DNA from 2 places in the Ectothiorhodospira sp. 9100 genome. Region 2 is predicted to be linked to the other one. Evidence: riboswitches for the same ligand, from Rfam matches in the RefSeq annotation. Region 2 holds a riboswitch; the other holds the start of a gene.
The links. Region 2 has a riboswitch for cobalamin ahead of cobW (cobalamin biosynthesis protein CobW). Riboswitches for the same ligand answer to the same signal wherever they lie in the genome.
Positions count from the first base shown of each region.

Region 1: linked by a shared signal. The riboswitch ahead of LPW29_RS14315 (DUF4198 domain-containing protein) and the one ahead of cobW (cobalamin biosynthesis protein CobW) in region 2 are both predicted to bind cobalamin.

Region 1 is NZ_JAJNAN010000071.1:1,126-9,189, forward strand. Features, by position in the region: gene cbiQ (cobalt ECF transporter T component CbiQ) at 1-604, opposite strand, end outside; gene LPW29_RS14305 (hypothetical protein) at 608-1,195, opposite strand; gene cbiM (cobalt transporter CbiM) at 1,192-1,809, opposite strand; gene LPW29_RS14315 (DUF4198 domain-containing protein) at 1,814-2,605, opposite strand; cobalamin riboswitch at 2,750-2,952, opposite strand; gene LPW29_RS14320 (cobalamin B12-binding domain-containing protein) at 3,273-4,379, opposite strand; gene LPW29_RS14325 (putative bifunctional diguanylate cyclase/phosphodiesterase) at 4,533-6,668, shown strand; gene LPW29_RS14330 (cryptochrome/photolyase family protein) at 6,840-8,064, opposite strand, start outside.
Region 2 is NZ_JAJNAN010000036.1:20,323-28,386, forward strand. Features, by position in the region: gene LPW29_RS11170 (ATP-binding protein) at 1-120, opposite strand, end outside; gene cobN (cobaltochelatase subunit CobN) at 125-3,916, opposite strand; gene cobW (cobalamin biosynthesis protein CobW) at 3,916-4,998, opposite strand; cobalamin riboswitch at 5,097-5,338, opposite strand; gene LPW29_RS11185 (MBL fold metallo-hydrolase) at 5,499-6,464, shown strand; gene LPW29_RS11190 (arsenic metallochaperone ArsD family protein) at 6,536-6,784, shown strand; gene LPW29_RS15520 (ArsA-related P-loop ATPase) at 6,784-7,074, shown strand; gene LPW29_RS11200 (hydantoinase B/oxoprolinase family protein) at 7,189-8,064, opposite strand, start outside.

The sequences.
Region 1 (8,064 bases), on a different contig from region 2:
TCATGCCGACGAGGTAGCCGAAGCTGCGATAGGTGTGCCAGTTCGTGCCGGGCCGGAAACCGCGCACTTTCATCGCGGTGCGCAGGCGCAGGTATTCCTCGCGCAGAACGCCGATATAGCGGATCGAGAACATCAGCAGGTGGACCAGTTTCTCGGGCATCTTGAGCGCATGAAGGGCATACCCGAGCGTGACCGGTTCCATGGTGCCCACAAGGACCAGCAGCGCCAGCACGACGGCATTGGCCGTCAGCGCGATTTCGACCGCAAGCGCGATCCCCTGCCAACTGGCGGTCAGACCCCAGATGGTGAAAACCGGGTCGCCGGAGACCGAAAAGGGCAGGATCACAAGCATGAACAGGATAAAGCCGTCCATGGCCGCCATTCGTGTCAGCGTCTGCCGCAGCGGCAGGTGCGCGGCGAGCAGTAGCACCATAGAGAACACGAAGGCGAGCGCCAGCACGTCCAGCCGCGAACCGGCAACGACGGCGATGGCATAGACACTTGCTACCACGATCCGCAAACGCGGATCGACCGACTCAAGCCAGCCGGGAACCTCCCCGGTCGGACACAGCGCGGCCTGCTGTGGCGACAGCACGTGCGCCATGGGTCAGGCTGCCAGCCTGCGGCGGGCCGCAAGGTAGAAGCCCAGCCCGAAGAGGCCGACGATATAGCCGATCCCGCCAAGGATCGACTGGAAATCGTTGTGGTTCTTGTAGGCCATAATCTCTTGTCTGAGCGGGTGCATCTCCCGCCGCACAATCTCGGCGATGGCGGCGCGTTCTTCGTCCGTCAGAGCGGCAATGGTGACTGTGCCTGCGTCAAGTTCCTCGGGCGTCCCCTCAGGCACAGGGTCGGGCTCCGACGCTGCGACGCCCATGATGGCAGCGACGTCTGCAGCCGGCATTCTCATCTCCGCGACATGGCCCGCGCTCAGATCGGCCCGGAAGACATGGGTCACAGCCTCGGTGGGGGTATAGAGGAAAAAACCATCCTGGTCGGTCATGGTCTCGCCCAGTTTGATCCCTCCGGCGTCGAAGACCTCCACCAGCAAATCGACCGCCATCTCGCCGTTGGAAAAGCCGATCTCGCCCTCGATGTCGCTGCCGGCCGGGAAGACGGAGGAGATGACGTTGTGGGCCAGCCCTGCCACGGGCAGGGCAACAAGCGCAAGCGCGAGGAAAAACCTGCGGATCATGCCCATGTTCCTTTTATCGTGTCGAAGAGGTCTGGTTTGACCTGACGCGCGAGATATACTGCAGCGGCGCACAGCAGCGCCTCGATGACCATCACCGGGATATGGGCGAAGAAGACGAACTTCGCGGCGGGCACGAATGCATCGCCGGACATCACAAGACATATCGCCACCAGAAGTGTCGTGGCGGCGATGGCGAAAGCCCCGCCGACCCCTGCCCAGACCGCGCCCACCACCGGCGTGGCACGCGCGATCAGTGGGCCGAAGATGATCCCCGCCAGCACGGCGGGGAGCGCGATGTTCAGCGTGTTGATGCCCAGTACCGTCAGGCCACCGAAGCCAAAGAAGACGGCCTGCAACAGCAGCCCCACGAAAAGCGCGGGAAAGGCGGCCCAGCCGAGGATAAGCCCGGCCAGGCCATTGAGGACCAGATGCACCGACGACGGGCCGATCGGTACGTGGATGAGAGAGGCTACGAAAAACGCGGCCGACAGCACACCCGCCGCCGGGATCTTTTCGAGCGTCAGCTGCCGAAGCCCCAGCGCGATCCCGCCCACGGCAAGCACGGCGCCGCCTATGACAACCTCGTTAGCAAGCGCCCCGTCGACGATATGCATAACCTTACTCCAGCTCGGTCGCGTGGATCCAGATCACCGCGTCCTGGGACAATTCCTTGCCGTCGAACTCGGTTTCGGTACCTGCACCAAGTGCCGCAAAGCCCCACCAGCCGGCGGTCGGAATGCCGAAGGTGAAATACCCGTTGGCATCACTGATCGCGACCAGCGTGCCGCCCGCGGGCGGGGTGACGGTGGGCTCTGTTGTGGTGCCGCCCGCAATTTCGGGCTCGGACGCCATGTATTCGATCTCGATCTCGGCATCTGCGACAGGCGCGCCCTCCGACAGAACCCGGCCCGTGAAGGTTGAACCCACCAACACGTTGTAGGGGCGGTTCAGCGGCTGGATCTCGGCTGGCAGGCCCATGATGCCGTCCCAATCCGTGGGCAGGCCGTTGCGGTTCAGAAAAACGCGCGTGATCTGCTGGATATAGATGTCCTCGGAGTCCTCGTAATAGGGCTCGGGCACGGTCACCAGAACGTAGTCGCCCGACCGGCGGATCGGGACAGAGCCAATGAAGGCTTCGCCCGTATTCTCGACGCCCTGGAAAGGCGCGGGCTGTAGCGTATCAATAAGGTCGGTGCGCTCGCCGTTGTGGATCATGTAGAACTCGCGCGGCATGGCGAGATCCATTACATATCCATTGTCGAAGGGATGCCAGAAGATCAGCTTGACCGGGATTTCGCCGGGCGTCTCGATCACAGCCTGTTCGGTGTAACTCAGCAGGAAATGTGCCGATGCCGTTATCGGCAGGGCGGCGGCGGCAACTGCCGCAAGAAGGGTTGTGCGAAGGGGCATGTACGTCCTCTTTCGATCGTGCAGCGTGCAGCGCTCGCGCCACGCTTGGAAAAGACGGACGGGGAGATTTGGCGGGAGCGCGGCAACAGAAAGACGAGCCCATGCCAGACGCGTTTCCCCGGCGTCCAGATGACCGCACGCCCAAGGGCATGCGCATAACCGGCAGGTCTCCTGGCTCGCAGTTCACCGCCCTGGCTGGCCTTCCCGGATCGCTCCAGTGGCATCTTCAGCCGGACTCGCCGCTCACAGTTGCGGGGACAGCCGCGGATTCGGTATCAAGACACCCCACCGCGTTCCCTCTTGCCTCCATCCCGGGAAAGGATGGAACCGATCACGCGTGCTTTATGCCCCGTCATCGTCTGGCTGTCAATCTCATTCCTGGCGGGCTTCGGCCATTGCCGCGAACTGGCGAGGCTGGTCTACATCTGCCTTGCAGAGGACGCGCCGGACTTCGACTGGGTAGGCCTCAAATCATGCCCTGGCACGCCCCAGTCTACCAGTCCCGGTGAATCAATCTGGACATCTCCCCACAGAGCCCACCCACACCCTGCCACCGTCCCGACTCCCTCACCGGGGGAATAATCTGCCTCAAATCAGGTGGTGATCAGCGATTAGGGGTGGGAAACAACAGGCGTGGCTCATCGGGATGATTGTTCAAGACCGGTGCTCAGCACCCCCATACCTGGACATCGCCCACCAGTTTCAGGGCATCACGGGCGTTGGCGGCCCAGAGATCCGCACCGATGACCATGGCCAGGGAGGGCACCCTGTTGATCAGGTTACCACCCACCAGGATCAGGGGTTGCAGCCCCACCTGGTGTTGGCGAATCTCCTCAATCAATTCACGCACGGCCCAGAGATGACGAGGCAACGAGACCGTCAGCCCCACAAGATGGGGGTCGAATCGGCGAACTTGCCCCAACAGGGAGTTTCGAGGCACATCCGCTCCCAGAAACTGCACGGACCAGCCCGACATCTCAAACGCATCTGCAATCATCCGCAAACCAATGACATGCCGATTGCCGGGAGGGGCCGCAAACAATGACCGCATCCCGTTCGAGGTGGATGAGGGTCGGCTGAGCAGCAGTTGAGCCATCACATCCTGTGCGATGGAGCTGGCCAGATGCTCCTCGGCTACCGTGAGGCGATTGGCATGCCACTCCTTGCCAACCTCATACAGAGCCGGTTGCAACAACTCATGCTCAGCCTCGATCAGGGTATCGCCCCTGTCCATCGCCTCTTCCAGGAGTGCTGTGGCGGTGCGGCGGTCGCCAGCAATCAGTGCCTGCATGACCTGATCGGCGACCGGATCCACGGTCACTTTGGATGCTTCAATAACACCCGAGGTATTGGCATTCTCCAGAACACGAGCAGCATGGGCGAAAAGTTCGCTCATCCTCGCCCGATTGTCCGCGCAAAGATAGCGCGACAGGCAACCCTCCATTTCCTGTAAGGCATGAAAGACAACGCCAGTCGACAAACCTCGCCGGAGCAGGAGGGACGATAGCCACTGCAGGCAGTCTTCCAGGGGTTCATGGATGCCAAAAACCAGTGCCGGACGGATAAACTCCAGTAAAAAGGTCAGCTCTTCACGGCATCGGTCTGATCCGAACGCCCCGCCGTCGGCGTAGAATTCCGGAAACCGAGCCGTGATACGATGGCTGGAGAAGCGAATGAGTTCCTCTCGATGGTGTTCGAACTGCTGTACGCCCTCCGCATCCAACCTGAACCGGTGGTTCTGATGGGTGAAATCAACGGTCGGACTGGGTATCACCCTGGACAAGAGAACCTCGCTTGAAACACAAACCCAAGTTTTCGGGGCACTGACGCAAGATGATAGCCCATTCCGTCCAGTTTCTGAGCCCGCAATCACCGTCTCCGAGAGCCGCCCATCTCAACCCTTGGACACGGGCGGGGAATGACAGGCATGGACGTGCCTGACCATTACCTGAAACAGGAACTCTACGAACTCATCCGCAAGGATGCTCGGAGCTTTGATTTTCTTCAGAAAGCCACGCTGGACGGGATCTGGTTCTGGGATATTGAACACCCGGATCATGAATGGATGAGCGATGGCTTCTGGACCATGCTGGGGCAGGATCCAGCCACCAAACAGCCGCTGGCCCGGGAGTGGCAATCCCTGGTAGACCCGGAAGATCTGAAGGTCGTCCATCAAGCGCTTGAAGAGCATTTTGCCAACCCCGAACACCCCTTTGATCAGATTATCCGCTACACGCACCGCGATGGCTCGACGCTCTGGATTCGCTGTCGGGGTATGGCCATTCGGGATGATCAAGGACGACCGGTGAGAATGCTGGGAGCACACACGGACCTGACACCCGTCAAACGTGCCCAGGCTGAACTGGAATCCCGAACGCGCGATCTGGCCCGTATAGCCAGGGCGATGGATAACGCTCAGGAAGGCATCATCATCACTGACTCGCAAGCCAGCATCCTATCCGTGAACCGGGCGTTCACGCAGATTACCGGTTATACCGCCCCGGAGGTCCTCGGGCACAACCCTCGCCTGCTCCAGTCGGGCCGACATACACCGGATTTCTACCAGGCCATGTGGCGAGACATCATTCACGCCGGTACCTGGCAGGGGGAGATCTGGAATCGACGCAGAAATGGCGAAGAGTATCCCCAGTGGACCACCATCAGCCAGGTACCCGGGGAGGATGGTCAAATGGACTATGTGGCTGTCCTCAGTGACCTGACCGACAAAAGGCGTACCGAGGAGCGTATCGCCTTTCTCGCCCATTACGATCCATTGACGGGACTGGCCAACCGCCATCTACTGATGGAACACCTGAACCGCTCACTGGCTCACTGCCAGCGAGAGGGACTCCACCTGGCAGTGATCACCCTGGACCTGGATGATTTCATTCAGGTCAACGAACGTGTTGGCCACGAAGCAGGGGATCGAATCCTGCGCAGGGTGGCGGAGCAGTTGAAATCCTGCCTTCGCAAGGGCGACATGGTCGCCCGCCTCGGTGGAGACGAGTTCGTTGTCGTGGCTCAACTACAGCCCGGGATTGACCAGATCCGATGCCTCACGCAAAAAATGCAATCCAGCCTGCCCCAGACGCTGGATGATGAACTCCAGCGTCTGGGCCTGACGGCCAGCATGGGGGTTGTGCTCTCCAGCCAGGGAGACGATGCAGACACCATGCTACGACACTCCCATCAGGCCATGTGTGCAGCCAAACAGACAGGCAGAGGGACCTTCTCCGTATTTGATGTTTCGCAGACTCAGGCAGTTCAAGCACTTCGTGATGAACGTCAGCGCATCCTGCGAGGCATTGAGCAGGAAGAGTTCGCCTTGTTCTACCAACCCAAGGTGGATCTCAAAAGCGGCTGGGTCAGGGGTGCCGAAGCCCTTATCCGATGGTACCACCCGGACAGGGGACTCCTGTCCCCTGACGCCTTCCTGCCGCAGACCGCCGGGACGGACCTGGAGTTCCAGCTGGGTGACTGGGTGCTGACCGAGGCTTTGCGTCAGATGGATACCTGGCGGAGCCTGGGAAAGAGCATCCCCGTCAGCATCAACGTATCGGCAACACATCTGCTGCAACCTGGATTCGCCCGGCGTCTGGAGGAGAAGCTTCAGGAGTATCCTCGCCTGGCTCCGGGTGACCTGGAAATTGAAATCCTGGAAAGCGCCGCCGTGGAAGACTGGCAACGCGCGGCACAGGCCATGCGTGACTGCCGCAACCTGGGCGTGCGATTTGCTCTGGATGACTTCGGTACCGGCTATTCATCGCTGGTGCATCTGCGGCGCCTGTCCCTGGACACATTGAAGCTCGATAAGAGCTTTGTCGGCACCATGCTGCAAAATCCTGAAGATTTCAGCATTGTGGAGAGCGTGGTCAGCCTCGCCATCTCGTTCCAGCTGGAAGCGATAGCGGAAGGGGTGGAAACGGATAACCAGGCGCGTGTCCTGATGAAAATGGGATGTCCGATCGTACAGGGGTTTGGCATTGCCAAGCCCATGGAGGCCAGCCGGATCATTGCCTGGGCACAAGATTGGGAGCAGTCTGGCCTGTGGAAGGGGCTGTAAGCGGAGCGCAAGGGGTGCCGCGCTCACCGGCGCCAACCTCTAGCGGGTCCGCCGCGAACAGACGATCAAAGCAGTCCTCAGTGATCGCCAAAGTCGACAAGGCCCGCGTCAGCACGAGCAGATCCTCGCCGTGGTCATCCCGCATTGCATAGCCACTCAGCGCGTAAGCGCTCACAACGTGTCCAGCCACTCAAGCAAGTAACGGGCATGGGTCAGCGTGGCATCGCGCTCGGACTCGTCCATGCGCTGCCAGGCGCGGTAGGGCATGGCCATGCGCGGGTTCGCGGCAAAATCTGCCTCGTGGCGGAGCATGAAATCCCAGTAGAGCGCATTGAATGGGCAGGCATCGGGGCCATGGCGGCGGGTCGCCGCGTACCGGCAGCCCTTGCAGTAGTCGGATTGGCGCTTGATGTAGCTGGCCGAGGCGGCATAGGGTTTGCTAGCCACCAGGCCGCCGTCGGCGTACTGGCTCATGCCGCGGGTATTGGGCATCTCCACCCATTCGAAGGCATCGATGTAAATCCCCAGATACCAGGCATCCACCGCGTCCGGGTCACCCCCCGCGAGCAACGCGAAGTTGCCGGTGATCATCAGCCGCTGGATGTGGTGTGCATAGGCCAGGCGCAGGGACTGCCCAATGGCATGACGCAGACAGGCCATGTCGGTCTCGCCGATCCAGTACCAGCGGGGCAAGGGCCGGCGGGCATCCAGGGCGTTGGTCTGCGCATAGTCCGGCATGCGCCCCCAGTAGACGCCTCGCACGTATTCGCGCCAACCGAGGATCTGGCGCACAAATCCCTCGCAGGCAGCGATATCCACCGCGCCTGCCTCAAAGGCCTCCAGCGCCGCATCGATCACCTCCCGTGGATGCAGCATCTTGGTATTGAGGGCGAACGAAAGCCCCGAATGGAACAGCAACGGCTCCCGGGTGCTCATAGCATCCTGAAAACGACCAAAATGCGGCAAGGCCTGTTTGATGAACACCTGCAACCCCGCGCGCGCCTGGGATCGGGTCAACGGCCAGCCCAGCGCATCGGCACCAGGCTCCCCCAGGGTGCGCACTCCGGCGGCAACGATCTCCTGCCAAAGTGCCGAGACATCCGTGGGTATCCATGGCCAGTCCGGGGCAGGAGGTTCCCCCGGCCAGCGGGCCCGGTTGTCGGCGTCGAAGTTCCAGCGCCCACCCACCGGCTTCTGGTGGTCATCCAGCAATATGCCATGGCGGCGGCGCATGTCACGATAGAAATACTCCAGGCGTGGCACCCGCTCGCTGAAGACCTGGGCCAGTGCACCCCGCTCGGAAAGAAAATGCGCCGCATCCACCACCGTGGTGGGCAGACCGAGCCGGGCTGAGGCCTCATCAAGCAGCCGTTCCACGCGCCATTCATCGGCCTCC
Region 2 (8,064 bases):
CGGCCCTTCGATGAGCACCCCACCGATCAAGGGGTCGATGGCCGCCAGCAGCAGGGCATTCTGCAGCTGGGGCACCCCCTTGAGGGCGGTGAACGGGTATTGGGTCGACAGGGCAGTCATGAGATCAGCCTTCCAGGTGTTCTTCGGTCTGCAGCAGGTGGTGTTCCAGCTGCTGGCGATAGTTGCCCGGGCTTTCCCACAGGCCTCGCTGCATGGCCTCCAGCAGGCGTTCGCACATCTCGTGCAGGGCGGCCGGGTTGTGGGCCTGTATGAAGCCGCGGGTGTCGGGGTCGTTGATGTAGGCATCGGTGACGAGGGCGTACTGATCATCCCGCACCACCCGGGCCGTGGCATCATAGGCGAACAGATATTCCACGGTGGCGGCCATCTCCGACGCCCCCTTGTAACCGTGTCGCTTGACCCCCTCAATCCACTTGGGGTTGGTGACCCGGGAGCGGATCACCCGGCTGATCTCCCACTCCAGGGTGTGCATGCGCGGGGCCTGGGGATGGCTGTGATCGCCATGGTAGATCTCGGGTTGACGACCACTGAAGTGGCGCACCGCCGCCGTCATGCCTCCCTGAAACTGGTAATAGTCGTCCGAATCCAGCAGGTCATGTTCCCGGTTATCCTGGTTCTGTACCACCAGATCGATCCCCGACAGGCGCCGGGTCAGCACCTGGGGCACGCGGGTGCCGTGGTCCTGCTGGCCGTAGGCATAGGCCCCCCAGTTGAGATAGGCCTGGGCCAGGTCTGCATCCTCCTGCCAGTGGCGGGAATCGATCAGCCCCTGCATGCCGGCGCCGTAGGCCCCAGGCTGGGCTCCAAAGACCCGGAATCCCGCCTGCCGACGGGCTGTGTCAGCCTCCATGCCCTGAGCGACCAGTGCCGCGGCCTCCCGGTGGATGCGGGCGCGGATCGGGTTCATGTCTTCCGGCTCATCCTGCGCTGCCACCGCCTGCACGGCGGCGTCGAACAGCCGCATCACATGGGCAAAGGCATCCCGGAAAAAACCCGAGACTCGCAAGGTGACATCGATGCGGGGGCGGTCCAGCACCGACAGGGGCAGGATCTCGAAATCAGTCACCCGATGACTGCCGGCGGACCAGCGCGGTCGCACACCGATCAGGGCAAAGGCCTGGGCCAGATCATCACCCCCGGTGCGCATGGTGGCGGTGCCCCAGACGGACAGGCCAACGGCACGGGGATAGTCCCCATGCTCCTGCATGTACTTCTCCACCAGCAGCGCCGCTGATTTCATGCCCAGGGTCCAGCTGGTAGCGGTGGGGATGGCGCGGGCATCCACCGAGAAGAAGTTGCGCCCGGTGGGCAGCACATCCGGACGCCCCCGGGAGGGCGCACCGCTGGGCCCGGGCGGCACGAAGCGTCCTTCAAGCCCGTCACACAGCCCCCCTAGCTCCCGCTGGCCGCAGGCGCGCAGATCCGGTCGCAGGCGCGTGTGGATGCGGTCCAGCACAGGGCGGGTTTGGTGCCAGGCGGCCTGCGCATCCGGCAGGCCGTTTTCCAGGATGGACTGCGCCAGGGTTTCCAGCCGTTCGCGGGTATCGCCGTGATGACGCCAGAGTTCGTCGGTCACGGCGGTTTGCAGCATGTCGGGCCGGGGGCCTGTCCAGGGATCGGCCCAGGTGGCATCCAGGGGATCAAACCCCGCGCCCAGATCCAGGTCACGGGCCAGGGCCCGGATCAGGCTGTCGTTGCCGTCGCGCCCGTCACCCATGGGGTAGCGAGCCAGGGCCAGCAGGGTGTCGCGCTCCTGGCGCCCCTCAGGGGATTCACCGAAGATGTGCAGACCATCGCGGATCTGGCTTTCCTTGAGCTCACACAGATAGGCGTCGGTGCGGTTGAGCAGCAATTGCTCTTCCTCCTCGGTCGCCGGCGTCTCCAGCCCCAGATCCCGATGCAGGTCCTGGGCGACGATGCTGTCCAGGATGTTTTTACGGAGCACCCCGGCGCGGCGGCGATCCAGCATCAGGGCCTCGTAGTATTCGTCCACCTGGCGCTCAAGATCGCGGGTCGGCCCGTAGTTCTCGGCCCGCGTCAGCGGCGGCATCAGGTGATCAATGATCACCGCCTGGGCACGGCGCTTGGCCTGGGTGCCCTCCCCCGGGTCGTTGACGATGAAGGGATACAGATGCGGCATGGGGCCGAAGATCAGGTCCGGCCAGCAGGTTTCACTCAGGGCGACGCTCTTGCCCGGCAACCACTCCAGGTTACCGTGCTTGCCCACGTGGATGATGGCATCACAGCCAAACTGCAGACGCAGCCAGGCGTAGAAGGCCAAGTAGTAATGCGGGGGCACCAGATCCGGATCGTGATAATTGGCCATCATGTCCAGGTGATAACCGCGGGCTGGCTGGATACCCACGAACACACCACCACAGCGCAACCCGGCAATCATGAATCGTTGCTGGCGCACCATGGGGTCCTGCTCCGGCTCGCCCCAGCGTGCCAGTACCGCCTCGCGACTGGACTCAGGCAACGCATCGAAATACCGGTGGTAGTCGGCCATGGACAGGCTTTGCCAGGCGGGACGCTGGGCCAGATGCTGGGGGTCGTTGGTCACCCCTTCGCAGAGTCGGCGCATCAGGGCATCGCCGTCATCGGGGATAGCGTCCACGGCGTAGCCCTCCCCCTTCAGGCGCCGCAGGATACCGATGACGGATGCCGGGGTATCCAGCCCCACGCCGTTACCCAGGCGACCCTCCCGGGTGGGATAGTTGGCCAGGATCAGCGCCAGGCGCTTGTCTCCATTGGAGGTGGTGCGCAGCCGGCACCAGCGCTCGGCCAGGGTGGCCACGAACGCGATCCGCTCGGCATGGGGCTGATAGTGCACCACATCGGTCTGGGTGTGCGGGCAGCGTCGTTCGAGCCCCTTGAAGCTCACCGCCCGCGAAATCACATGGCCATCCATCTCCGGCAGGGCCACCTGCATGGCGATGTCCCGGGGTTGCAACCCATGCACATCCTGCTGCCAGTTGTCCTCGTTGCCTCCCGAGAGGATCACCTGCAGCACAGGCCGATCATCTGCCAGGGCCTGTTCGCCATCCATACCCTGGGCCCGGGAGAAGGCGGTGGCATTCATGATCAGCGCCACGCCCTGTTCCCGGCATAGGCGACGCACCATCTCCAGGCAGAGCGGGTCCTTCAGGGAGACCAGGGCCATGGGCAAGGGGTTGAGACCCCGGCTCAGCAGGGCCTGACAGAGGGCATCGAACACGGCGGTGTTGCCCGCCTGCAGGTGCGAGCGATAAAACAGGACGGCCACCACCGGCGCCCCCGCCTGCCAGCGGGCCTGCCAGGCCGCCACCGTGCCCACATCCTGTTCAGGGTGATAGACACCAATGTGGGGCAGCGGCCGGGGCGGCGGGGGCTCCAGGGGCAGATCAAAAAAGGTGGCGCCCAGATAATCGTAAAAGGCACGGATGTTGGCAGGCCCGCCCTCGCGCAGATAGCGCCACAGGGTACGGCAAACAGCTGGCTCCACTGTGCTCTTCATGAGCAGGTTGCCATCCTCGGTGTTATCCCCGGAAAACATCACCAGCGGGATGCTCTTGCGTCGGCACAGGGTCCACACCTGCTCCGTGCCATAGGGCCAGTAGGATTCGCCACCCAGATGATCAATGATGATCACCCGGGCCTTTTGCAGCACCTCGTCCAGGTACAGGTCCACCGAAGCCGGTTGCCCCAGATGCAGCAGATTGGCCAGACGGACCGAAGGATGGGCGCCCCGTGCTCCCTTGTCGGGCTCGCGGGCCTGCGGGCATTGGGCCGCCAGCAAGGCCAGGGTGGTGTCCGCGGCACTGAGGATGACGATATCGGCAGGCGCCTGATCCAGACGCGTGATCACCGAGTCGTCGTCAACGAACCCGCCGGGTTGTGCCGCCAGCAGGTGCATCAGGCCGTCGCTGCCAGAACCGCCGGTTGCAGCGCCTGCTCCAGGGCATCGACCGACAAATCCTGGCCGATCACCACCAGACGGGTGCTGCGTTCTTCCTCTGTTCTCCAGGGCCGGTCAAAGTAGCTGTCGAAACGACTCCCCACCCCGTGAACCACAAGACGCATGCGCTTCTCGGGCAAGGCCGCGAAACCCTTCACGCGGAAGATGCGATGATCCCGCACCAGTTGCTGCAATTGTTCCAGCAGCCTGTCTCGATCCACCTGCGGCAGCCTCACCACCACAGAGTCGAACTGGTCATGATCATGATCGTGGTGATGATCACCGTCCCCGTGGGCGTGGTCGTGATGCCCGGCGCGCAGGTGGATATGCGCTTCCGATGCACTGCCCAGGCCCATCATCAGCGCCGGATCCACCCGGCCATGGTCGCTGGAGACGATCTTTACCTGGGGAGGGATCTCACTGCGCACCAGTTCGCTCACCCGTTCCACCGCCGCCCCGTCCACCCGATCGGTCTTGCTCAGCACGACGATATCGGCCGCCGACAACTGATCTTCAAAGAGCTCATGAAGGGTGGAGGCATGATCCAGATTAGGGTCCGAGCGGCGTTGCCGATCCACCGCCTCGGGGTTGGCGGCGAACTGCCCCTGGGCCGTGGCGGGCACATCCACCACCGTGACCACGGCATCCACGGTGCAACCGGTCTTGATCTCCGGCCAGTTGAAGGCCTGTACCAGGGGCTTGGGCAGGGCCAGGCCGGAGGTCTCGATGAGGATGTGATCGATCTCGTCCCGCCGTTCCATCAGGGCCTTCATCACCGGATAAAAGGCCTCCTGAACGGTACAGCACAGGCAACCGTTGGCCAGCTCGTAGAGGGTGCCGGCATCTTCCCCCGTCTCGTCGCAGCCAATGCCGCAGCCCTTGAGGATCTCGCCGTCCATGCCCAGTTCGCCAAACTCGTTGACGATCACGGCAATGCGCCGCCCCTGGGCATTCTCCAGGAGGTGGCGCAGCAGGGTGGTCTTGCCACTGCCCAGAAAGCCCGTGACGATGGTGGCAGGGATTTTTGATCTTGATGTCATGAAAACACTCGCTCGCGCGCCGCCCGCGCATCGATGGGATGGATGCGCCACGAGTGCAATACGCGCCACGGGCTACACCCGGCACGCCGCACCCCGCGGCACCTGGTCTTCAACAGGCCGGTCTCCGGGCTTGTGGTGGATTGTCATCGTGGGGATCTGCCTTCCCATGAGATCCGCCCCTGGGGACGGGGTCTCACAGTGGCCTGAGGGGTCCACGTTCACCACTTACCGTTGCGGGGGCAGCGCCGGAGTGATCGTCTGAGCGATGTCACCGGCTTCCCGTTTCAACCCGATGGATGGGCCGTTGAGGCCCCGGGTCACCTGCTGAAGTCTGAAGATATCCATACAAAGTTAACAGGCATCCGGCCCGGGCTCAAATCCAAGACGTGCCGGATCCTCAGGAGAGCTTGGCAGAGGCCAGGCATATCGTTATGCTTTTATTGGCATAAAAAGGGGTGAGGCGTCCCGCCTCGCACTTTTCAACATGACCGAGGAACAGCATGATTGCCCGTGCCCCCGCACTCCTCTCCACACTGATTGGACTGATGATCTCCTCCCTCACCACAGCCCTGGCGGGTGAGGACCGACCCATCGAACGGATCCTCGAGCCGCGGGCCATCACAGAGCAGATCCATTACTTTTATGGCTCACTGGAAAATCGAACCCAGGCCAACCTGGGCATGAACAATAACGTGTGTTTCGTGATCACCGACGAAGGGGTGGTGCTGATCGATAGCGGCCCCAGCCACCATGTGGCCCAACGCATTGAACAGGCTGTGGCTGACCTGACCGACCAGCCCATCACCCATGTGATCAATCTGGGCAGCCAGGATCACCGCTGGCTGGGCAATGACTACTTCCTCTCCCAAGGTGCCGAGATCCTGACCCTTGAGCGCACCGCCGCCACCCAGGCGGAGTTTGCCCGGCAGCACCTGGATCGCCTCACGGAAACCCTGGGCGCGGCGGCCATGGAAGGCACCGAGCCGCGCCCGGCCCCCTCCCCCATCGCCTCGGATCATCATGCGTTCGAGTTGGGCGGGGTGCGCTTCGAGATGGTCCATGCCGGCGATGCCCACTTCCCGGGGGACATCCTGCTGCATCTGCCCGATCAGGGTGTGGTCTTCTCCGGTGACGTGGTCTACACCGAGCGCATGCTGGGCATTCACCCATGGAGCAATCCGGTGGAACAACTCAAGGCCTTCGAGACCATGGCCTCCTGGGAGCCGGAGGTGGTGGTTCCCGGCCATGGCGAGGCCACCGACCTGGCCACCGCGCAGCGGGATACCGGTGATTACCTGGCCCTGCTGGTGCACGAGGTGGGGGAAGGCCTGGAGAACTGGGAGACACTGGATGAAGTGGTGACCCGCCTCGCGGACCTGCCTCAATTCCGCCACCTGCGCCATTACGACGATTGGCACCGGATGAATATCAATCGTACTTATCTGTTCATGGAGGCCAGTTTCTAGCGCTCGGGGCGTCTCATGCGCGGCCCATACATACAGCTGATCATATATATGGAATATCGTATTCTCGGCACGTGGACCCCAGGCTCTCCCGGCTGGCGGGTGACCTGGCGTGGTTGCGTGATTCCGGGGTGAGCGTGACCCGCTACAACCTGTCCCAGCAACCCGGAGCCTTCGTGGAAAACGCCACCATCCAGGGCATTCTGGAGAAGGATGGCGAGGACGCCCTCTCCATCACCCCAACCCCTCTCCCGCTGGTGGGAGAGGGGCTCAGAACGTGCTGTTCCCCTTGGTGGGTAAAGCTGTATCGAGAGGTCTCCTGATGAATTTTCTCCACACCCCTACCCGACATCTCTTCTTCACCGGCAAGGGCGGCGTGGGCAAGACCTCGCTGGCCTGCGCTAGTGCCCTGGCCCTGGCGGAACAGGGCAAAAGGGTCCTGCTCATCTCCACCGACCCGGCCTCCAACGTGGATCAGGCCCTGAGCCCGGTGCAGGTGAGCGATCCCGTTCTGCGGGCGCGCCAGGCCGCCGAGGGCCGATGGATCCGGGAGATCCTGGAGCAACACCATCAAAGACTCGTGGTGGAGCCCTGGAGCGAGACACACGACTGATCACACGGAGGCACTGCCCTCATCCGTATGCAAAGCTCTGGCCCCACAGGGCTGGGGGGCCGTGGGCACTGGCAGCCAGCCCACCGGGACCATGCACCGCGCCTTGCATCGCTTCTACCTGGCGCCGTATCCACCGCCGCCGGGGGTGCGGATCACGAACACGTCGTCGGTGTCCATGGCGGCCAGGTCCGTGCCGCCCAGGTCCTCGCGGCCGCCGCTGGCACGCAGGACGAACTGCTCGCCCAGGGCTCCGTCGCCGCCGCCGGCAATGCCCGCCGGCGCCTGCACGCGGCTGTTGGCCAGCACCGCCACTGTCATGGGCTCCAGAAAGCGCAGACGGCGCTCCACGCCGTGGCCGCCCTGCCACTGCCCATCGCCGCCGGACCCCTGGCGCACGGCGAAGCCCTCCAGTCGCACCAGGAAGCGGGTCTCCAGCACCTCCGGATCGGTGAGGCGGCTGTTGGTCATGTGCACGTGCACGGCACTGACGCCATGGAAGCCGTCACCGGCCCCGGCACCGCCGCACAGGGTCTCGTAGTGCTGATGGGCCTCGTTGCCGAAGGTGACGTTGTTCATGGTGCCCTGGCTGTTGGCCATCACGCCCAGGGCCGCATACAGGGTGTCGGTGACCACCTGACTCACCTCCACATTGCCGGCCACCACCGCCGCGGGATGGCGCGGACTGAGCATGGAGCCCTCCGGAATCACCAGCTCGATGGGCTCCAGACAACCATCGTTGAGCGGGATGCTATCCTGCACCAGGGTGCGCAGCACATACAGCACCGCCGCCCGGGTCACCGCCCGGGGGGCGTTGAAGTTGCTGTCCTGCTGGGGGCTGGAGCCGCTGAAGTCCACCACCGCCGTGCGTGCCTGGCGGTCCACGCGGATGGCCACCCTCACCACGGCGCCGCTGTCCAGGCGCTTTTCCCAGGTGCCGTCGCCAAGCACGTCCAGCACCCGGCGCACCTGTTCGGCGGCGTTGGCCTGGAC